Regions from separate parts of the Enterobacter sp. WI-ESBL-E8 genome, predicted to be linked through region 1. Evidence: predicted binding sites of a transcription regulator. Region 1 holds the regulator's gene; the other holds the start of a gene.
The links. The regulator Fur, encoded in region 1, represses iron uptake genes when iron is present. The targets are predictions, from matches to a motif close to ATAATAATGAGAACNACTATCAA.
Positions count from the first base shown of each region.

Region 2: a site for Fur is predicted at 2,355-2,377, ahead of sodA (superoxide dismutase [Mn]). Genes of this name have one in related genera too.

Region 1 covers NZ_JBRWXJ010000001.1:1,373,722-1,378,148, reverse strand. Annotated here, with positions in the region: gene ybfF (esterase) at 1-704, shown strand, start outside; gene ybfE (LexA regulated protein) at 833-1,120, shown strand; gene fldA (flavodoxin FldA) at 1,276-1,806, shown strand; gene fur (ferric iron uptake transcriptional regulator) at 2,097-2,543, shown strand; gene chiQ (ChiQ/YbfN family lipoprotein) at 2,651-2,980, opposite strand; gene chiP (chitoporin ChiP) at 3,028-4,427, opposite strand, start outside.
Region 2 covers NZ_JBRWXJ010000001.1:4,887,705-4,892,131, forward strand. Annotated here, with positions in the region: gene cpxA (envelope stress sensor histidine kinase CpxA) at 1-797, shown strand, start outside; gene yiiM (6-hydroxyaminopurine reductase) at 916-1,590, opposite strand; gene sodA (superoxide dismutase [Mn]) at 1,661-2,281, opposite strand; gene rhaT (L-rhamnose/proton symporter RhaT) at 2,570-3,604, shown strand; gene rhaR (HTH-type transcriptional activator RhaR) at 3,605-4,427, opposite strand, start outside.

The DNA.
Region 1 (4,427 bases):
GGCTTTTTGGCAGCCTGGATAACCTGGGCGTGCTGGCGCGCGATCTGGTTACCGATCACGATATTTTACAGGTCGATATGCGCAATCACGGTCTTTCCGGGCGTTCAGACGAGATGACCTATGCCGCGATGGCACAGGATCTGCTGGATACGCTGGACGCCAACGGCCTGCAGAAGGTGACGCTCATCGGGCATTCAATGGGCGGCAAAGCGGTGATGGCCCTGACGGCGCTTGCGCCGGAGCGTATTAACGGCCTGGTGGTAATTGATGTTGCGCCCGTGGATTATGACGTCCGCCGACACGACGAGATTTTTGCCGCCATCAATGCGGTCACTGAAGCGGGTGTCGCGACCCGCCAGCAGGCGGCTGCGGTCATGAGTGACCATCTTGATGAAGAAGGCGTTGTGCAATTCCTGCTGAAGTCGTTTGTTGACGGAAAATGGCGTTTTAACGTGCCGGTGCTCTGGGAGCAGTACAACAATATCGTTGGCTGGGAAACGGTACCTGCCTGGCCACACCCTACCCTCTTCATTCGTGGCGGTAACTCTCCTTATGTTACCGACGCGTACCGCGACACCTTGCTGGCACAATTCCCGCAGGCGCGCGCCCACGTGATTGCCGGGGCCGGACACTGGGTTCATGCAGAAAAACCTGACGCCGTGCTGCGCGCCATTCGCCGCTATCTCGCTGATACTGCGAATTGATTAAAAAGAGAGCGACTGGAAGGCTGCGGGCTTCCAGTCGTTGGCGTGCCGTTTTTGGTGATGTATGATGGCGCGCTTATCGCCCGGGCATTAGCAGGGCGGCGTGTTTCCCCCGAAGTCTCAGAATCATGGCCAAAGAACAAACGGACCGTACGACACTAGATCTGTTCGCGAATGAACGTCGACCGGGACGACCCAAGACGAATCCGCTTTCGCGCGATGAACAGCTGCGTATCAATAAACGCAACCAGCTTAAACGCGATAAAAATCGTGGGCTTAAGCGTGTCGAACTGAAGCTTAACGCCGACGCCGTCGATGCGCTTAACGAGCTGGCTGACGCGCGAAATATCAGCCGCAGCGAGCTCATTGAAGAGATGTTGATCGCCCAGCTTGAGACGTTACGCAGCCAGGCATAAGTCTGAAAATCCCCTTTATCGCCCTTTTCATGTAGCACGGAGTGCAGTCCTGCGCGATAGCTGTTTCCGCAGGGTTGCCAGTTCTGCTATTATTGCCCTTATCCGTGGCCGAATTGCGCCACCATACTATTAAGTTTCAAGAGGTTATTTTACTCATGGCAATCATCGGCATTTTCTTTGGCAGTGATACCGGCAATACCGAAAATATCGCAAAAAACATTCAAAAACAGCTCGGTAAAGACGTTGCTGATGTGCATGACATCGCCAAGAGCAGCAAAGAAGATCTCGAAGGCTATGACATTCTTCTGCTGGGTATTCCAACGTGGTACTACGGTGAAGCCCAGTGCGACTGGGATGATTTCTTCCCGACGCTGGAAGAAGTCGACTTCAACGGTAAGCTGGTCGCCCTGTTTGGCTGCGGCGATCAGGAAGACTACGCCGAGTACTTCTGTGACGCGCTGGGGACTATCCGCGACATCATTGAGCCGAATGGCGCCGTGATCGTTGGCCACTGGCCAACTGCCGGTTACCACTTCGAAGCGTCTAAAGGCCTGGCCGATGACGATCATTTCGTGGGTCTGGCCATTGACGAAGACCGTCAGCCAGAGCTGACGGCAGAGCGCGTTGAGAAATGGGTTAAGCAGATCCGTGAGGAACTGCACCTGGACGATATTCTTAACGCCTGATTTTTATCGCGGCGCAGCGGCGGCTGCGCCCATGCTCTAGGTCAAACCGATTAAATTAATCGCTACAATCTTTTAACTTTTTCGCCCAGACCTGTACAATGTCTCCCTGATAAACGTGGTTTTCCATTGAGCAAGTTTGTTGGTGATACCACGTTTTTATAAGCATATTTTGCCTGAGACTTGCAGTTTTCATTTAGCCATGGCAGTTCTATAATGAGACGCATTATCCCGGGTGCATTTTCTGTCACTTCCTACAGAAGTGAATCGTTTAGCAACAGGACAGATTCCGCATGACTGACAACAATACCGCATTAAAGAAGGCTGGCCTGAAAGTTACGCTTCCTCGGTTAAAAATCCTCGAAGTGCTTCAGGGTCCAGACAATCACCATGTCAGTGCGGAAGACCTCTATAAACGTCTTATCGACATGGGTGAAGAGATTGGGCTGGCTACCGTCTATCGCGTGCTGAACCAGTTTGATGACGCGGGCATTGTTACCCGTCATAATTTCGAAGGTGGTAAATCTGTTTTCGAACTGACCCAGCAGCAGCACCACGATCACCTGATCTGCCTCGATTGCGGCAAGGTCATTGAATTTAGCGATGATTCCATTGAATCACGCCAGCGTGAAATCGCCGCACGTCATGGCATCCGCCTGACCAACCACAGCCTGTACCTTTACGGTCACTGCGCTGAAGGCGACTGCCGCGAAGATGACCACGCGCACGACGCAAAATAATCAGTCTTCATACTCTGAGCCAGCCGCAAGGTTGGCTTTTTTTTCGCCTGTTTTCAGGTATAAAAAAGCCCGGTAAGCATAGCGCCACCGGGCATGGTAACAGCAGGTTAGTTACTGTTATTGCTGCGGATCTCTTTCCAGATCTGGTCGCAACGCTTCGCCACTTCCTGATCGTTACCGGTTTTACGCGCCTGGATACAGGCCTGGTAATCCATCACGCGAACATTTTCCTGCGTTGCGAACTGCTCATGCGCCTTCTCTTTTTTCAGCACATTCAACACGCTCTGGCAGGCCTGAATTTTCTCCGGCGAGCCTTCAGCGGTATTGATGCACGCGCTATAAGCTTCCTTCAGCCGGGAATCTTCTTTAGGCGCCTGGCTCTGAGAACACGCCACCAGCCCCGACGCCAGCAGCGCGACAATTACAATTTTTTTCATCATGTGCAGTCTCCGGTCCGGCGGGCGCTAACCCGCCGGACGATTCATCAGAAGATGGTGAACGGTGCGATAACCATGAATTTCACGTCACGTTCATCCTGGAAGATGTTGTTATATCCGCCACCGTAGCTAGGCAGGTCAGAATGGTTGTCATACTGGGTGAAGTGCAGTTTGAACATTGTGCCCTTGGCTCTTCCATCCTGCAGTACATACGCAGCATCCAGACTATAGGCGGATTCCTTCAGGCGCTGGCTCTGATCGTAGATTGGGGCACTACTTGGTTTAGCATCCCAACCGTAAGCATAGGAAGCCCCCACTGACCAACCTGCAAGATTCCAGTTTTTGAGATCGTACATCGCCCCGAAGAAGACTGCTTTTTCACCATTGGCGTTAAAGTCAGAACGGTTATCCCACCAGATATCCAGGCGACCGTTAGAAGATGCATAGGTTGGTGTCATGCGCTGTAAGAAGAAGCCCTGATTACCATCAGCTTTGACCCACGTGCCTTCAAGACGTAGATCCACCTGGCCAATCTTGTAGCCAAAGGTTAAAGCTTGCAGCCAGGCCGTGCCGTCATATAAGTCCCTGGCAAGTGCCACTTCATCGTTGGTACGCAGGTTATTTTGTGCGTCTGCTTTATCTCGCGCACCATAGAATTGATAGCTGGTCGAAAGTGGGCTTCCGGCGATATCGAACTTATAAGATGCTTTGGCAAAATACTGGTCCATGTATCCTTGTGCCTGACCAAATGCCGCTTCCAGCACCAGATTATTTTTGAAATCGTACTTAGCACCAAGAGAATGAAGATAATCTACCCGCGTTTTACGATCGCCCTGGTAGAACTTGTCCATTTCGATATGCCACGGTGCTTTATACTCGTTGGTCCACATATAAGAGAAGCTCAACGCACCCGCATCACCGTAGTCAAAGTTAGCCCCGGCTTCTGCACCCTGATAGGTGCCTGGCATAAAGCTCCAGTGCGGCGCTAACAGCGTCTGGCCGGTGGGCTGAATATAGCCACCGCGCGCCCACACCGGGCCGTATTTAAATTTCGCTGCGGCCTTATAAAGGCTGATTCCGCTCTTATCCCCGGACCAGTCTTCTTTATAGGCTTTGTTGCTGGAGGAGAAGGCAATTTCGTTCGGGTGGCCGCTGTCGCCGTTTTCCGCCATTTCGATTGCCGTGAACGCAGCAATATCCAGACCGAACATATCCGCGGCATAACCCGACTGGAAGTCCAGGTTGGCGTTCCAGGTGGAGTGAGAAAGGTTAGTTTTGTATTTGTCTTCAGTGACGTCTTTACGGTCACGTTCACGCTGCCAGTAATAAATACCGCCCGTGAGGGTAGAATCTTCGATGAAACCCGCGGCTTTCGCCTCTGGTGTAACGACCAGGCCCGACATTGCTGTCACACCGGCAATAGCCAGCGCCAGCGCACTACGTTTGC
Region 2 (4,427 bases), 3.5 Mb from region 1:
TGAAAAACGCCGCTGACGAGGTGGCTCAGGGTAACTTGCGACAGCATCCTGAACTGGAAGCCGGACCGCAGGAGTTCCTGGCCGCCGGGACCAGTTTTAACCAGATGGTGAGCGCGCTCGATCGCATGATGACGGCGCAGCAACGCCTGCTGTCGGATATCTCGCACGAGCTGCGCACCCCGCTCACGCGCTTACAGCTCGGCACCGCGCTACTGCGTCGCCGCAGCGGTGAGAGCAAGGAGCTGGAGCGTATTGAAACGGAAGCTCACCGCCTGGACAGCATGATCAACGACCTGCTCGTCATGTCGCGCAACCAGCAGAAAAACGCGCTGGTCAGCGAAACGGTGAAAGCCAATCATCTGTGGCATGAAGTGCTGGATAACGCGGCGTTCGAAGCGGAACAGATGGGCAAATCGTTCACCGTCAACTTCCCGCCGGGGCCATGGCCGCTGTACGGTAACCCCAACACGCTGGAAAGCGCGCTGGAGAATATCGTGCGTAACGCCCTGCGCTACTCGCATACGAAGATTGAAGTGGCGTTTTCGGTGGATAAAGACGGGATTACGGTCATTGTCGATGATGATGGTCCTGGCGTGAGCCCGGAAGATCGCGAGCAGATTTTCCGTCCGTTCTACCGCACCGACGAGGCGCGCGACCGCGAGTCTGGCGGTACGGGGCTAGGTCTGGCGATTGTTGAAACCGCCATGCAGCAGCACCGCGGCTGGGTCAAAGCCGACGACAGCCCGCTGGGCGGATTGCGGTTAACGCTGTGGCTGCCGCTGTATAAGCGTTCGTAGTTTCCCTCTGGCACTGTATTGTAGGCCCGGTAAGCGCAGCGCCACCGGGCAATAACAGGCGCAGGGGCAAAAATGCCGGGTGGCGGCTTCGCCTTACCCGGCCTACTCTCTACGGGGACTATTTCCCCCACAATCTCCGCGAATTATCCTCAATCTTGCCGCTTAAGCGCCGCTTCTGCATCGTTCTCGTCCAGCTTGTCGACAATCCAGCCGCCGACAGCAGGCGGTGATACTGCTCGTCGTCGAACGGCATATGCCAGGCAATCGCGCAGGCCTCATACACGGAGACATCGCTCAGGCGCGATGCCAGCACCAGCGGTGCATCCGCTGATACCTGCCCTGCCAGCACCACGCGGTACAGCCAGCCTGTTTTACCCGTGCTTTGCAGCTGCTCGGACATATCCTGAATGCCGAAATGGAAGTTGAGCTTGAAGCACGGGGAGCGCGGCTGCGTCACCTGAATCAGGGCATCGCCCCAGCGGTAGATATCACCAATAAACACGTTCTTTTCGGTCAGCCCTTCGGTGGAGAGGTTCTCGCCAAACGCGGGGGCGACGAAGAGATCAGCCTGCTCGGGGAACTCGGTTCTCCAGTGCTGATAGTGTTCGCGCGGGTAGTGGCACAGCGCGCGCTCTGGCCCGCCGTGGATTTTCTTTTCGGCCTGCTCGTCACCGGCAAGCCCGAGGTCGGTTAGCGTCAGCTCACCGTCGACCTGAATTTTGGCGATGGCGCTCGGGCGGCTGCCGTCGTATTCCCTTACCTTGCCTGTAAATACATTCACCGGATAATGCATCGCTGCTCCTTTCTGCAGATACAAAAAAAGCGAGTCATCAGACTCGCTTCTCACAGGCGTCAATGCAACCTTATTTTTTAGCGGCGAAACGCGCTGCTGCTTCGTCCCAGTTCACCACGTCCCAGAAGGCTTTGATGTAGTCCGGGCGACGGTTCTGGAATTTCAGGTAGTAAGCGTGTTCCCACACGTCCAGACCCAGGATTGGGAAACCGGATGCGCCAGAGATCGCTTCACCCATCAGCGGGGAGTCCTGGTTAGCGGTAGAAACCACCGCCAGTTTGTCACCTTTCAGTACCAGCCACGCCCAGCCAGAGCCGAAACGGGTTGCAGCGGCTTTTTCGAATTCCGCTTTGAAGTTGTCAACGGAACCGAAGTCGCGCTCGATAGCCGCTTTCAGGTCGCCCTGCAGAGTGGTACCGGTTTTCAGGCCTTTCCAGAACAGGCTGTGGTTAGCGTGACCGCCAGCGTTGTTGCGCAGAACGGTTTTCTTGTCCGCTGGCAGCTGGTCCAGCTTGGTGATCAGTTCTTCAGCAGACAGGTTAGCGAACTCTGGCAGGCTTTCCAGCGCGGCGTTCGCGTTGTTCACATAGGTCTGGTGGTGTTTAGTGTGATGGATTTCCATCGTCTGCTTGTCGAAATGCGGTTCCAGTGCGTCGTAGGCATACGGCAGGGATGGCAGTGTATAACTCATAATCCTCTCCATTATTGTCGGGCGGCACAGCTGTTAATGCCGCGTAAGCAGTTGGTTCATTATAGTTAATTAAATGATATTGAAAATGATTATCAATGCCGTAGTTTTTATAAGGTTATTCAGGTTTTGTCTAATCACAAAATTGTGAGTCTGCTCACCCGGTTAACGTGCTGATTGCCATCCAGAACAAAAGCGCGGCAACCTTCTGAAGGTTCCTGAACCGCCTAATTTTTACACTCATCAAGTCGGGGGGAAGCCACCGGCTATAAAAACGATGAGGACGTAAAAATGAATCATGCGATTACGATGGGTATCTTCTGGCATTTAATAGGCGCGGCCAGTGCAGCCTGTTTCTATGCCCCGTTCAAAAAGGTGAAAGGGTGGTCGTGGGAAACCATGTGGTCGGTTGGCGGTACCGTGTCCTGGCTGATTTTGCCGTGGACCATTAGCGCCATGCTGCTCCCGGATTTCTGGGGCTATTTCACCTCCTTCAATGCCTCCACCTTGCTGCCGGTGTTTCTGTTCGGCGCGATGTGGGGCATCGGCAACATCAACTACGGCCTGACCATGCGCTATCTCGGGATGTCGATGGGTATCGGCATCGCGATTGGCATTACGCTGATCGTTGGCACGCTGATGACGCCCATTCTTAACGGCAATGTTGACGTATTGATCAACACCAAAGGCGGGCAGATGACGCTGCTGGGCGTGCTCGTCGCGGTGATCGGCGTGGGTATCGTCACCCGCGCGGGTCAGTTGAAAGAGCGCAAGATGGGCATCAAAGCCGAAGACTTTAATCTAAAGAAAGGACTGCTGCTGGCAGTGATGTGCGGCATCTTCTCGGCGGGAATGTCGTTCGCCATGAACGCCGCGAAGCCCATGCACGAAGCGGCCGCCGCGCTGGGCGTCGACCCGCTGTACGTGGCACTGCCAAGCTACGTTGTCATCATGGGCGGCGGCGCGCTGGTCAACCTCGGCTTCTGCTTCATTCGTCTGGCAAAAGTGAAGGATTTGTCGGTAAAAGCCGATTTCTCACTGGCAAAATCTTTAATCATCACCAATGTGCTGCTGTCGATGCTGGGCGGCCTCATGTGGTATCTGCAGTTCTTTTTCTACGCCTGGGGCCACGCCAGCATTCCACCGCAGTACGACTACATAAGCTGGATGCTGCACATGAGCTTCTACGTACTGTGTGGCGGACTGGTTGGGCTGGTACTGAAGGAGTGGAATAACGCCGGGCGTCGTCCGGTGGGCGTTCTAAGCCTGGGCTGCGTGGTGATCATCATTGCCGCGAATATTGTCGGCCTCGGCATGGCGAGCTGACTACGCCGCCTTTCGACTGCGATGACGCCACTGAACCGGCGTCATCCCCACCTCGCGGTTAAACACCACCGAAAAGTAATTACTGTCCTCAAATCCGCAGCGCATCGCCACTTCGCTCACCATCAGCTCAGTATGCTGCAACAGGTACTGGGCGTGGCAGATGCGCAGCTGGCGCAGATAGTGGTTCACCGTCATCCCCGTCTGGGTGCGGAACTGCTGGCGCAGCGCGCGCTCGCTGCACTGCTCCTGCTCGCAGAACTTTTCCAGCACGAAACTTTTGTTCAGGCTGCCCGCAAGCCGGGCGATCAGCTTGTCCAGCAGCGCTTCCTGGACGGTTGCGGAGGGGTTATCGGTAGCGTAACGATGGCGTTTGAGGGTCATGACCAGCTGGGCGAACAGCAGTTCCGCCATCGGATTTGCCACCGGATCGTGCTTCTGGCTTTCCTGCTCCATCTGGGAGATCGTCTGGCGCACGTGAGCCATGCCGTTGCTGCTTAAGCGCCAGTGGGGTTCGCCTCTGGTATTGAGAAAACCGGGGATATGGGCCGCCCAGTCGACATTCAGTTTGAACCTGTCCGGGCAATAGATAACGTTCTGCAACACCAGATCGTTAACCGAGGCGTAAGCGTGTTTGTCTTCGGCGCGGATGTAAAACAGATCGCCACGCGTGATGCGGTAGGGCCGGTCGTTAAGGATGTGTAAGCCGTTGCCGCGCCACACCAGCACCAGCTCGCAAAACTCGTGGGTATGCTCGGCAAAGACATTTTGCGGATAGCGGTCGGCCACCGCGACGGCCTGGCTCGCGGTGGCAAAAAAATCATCT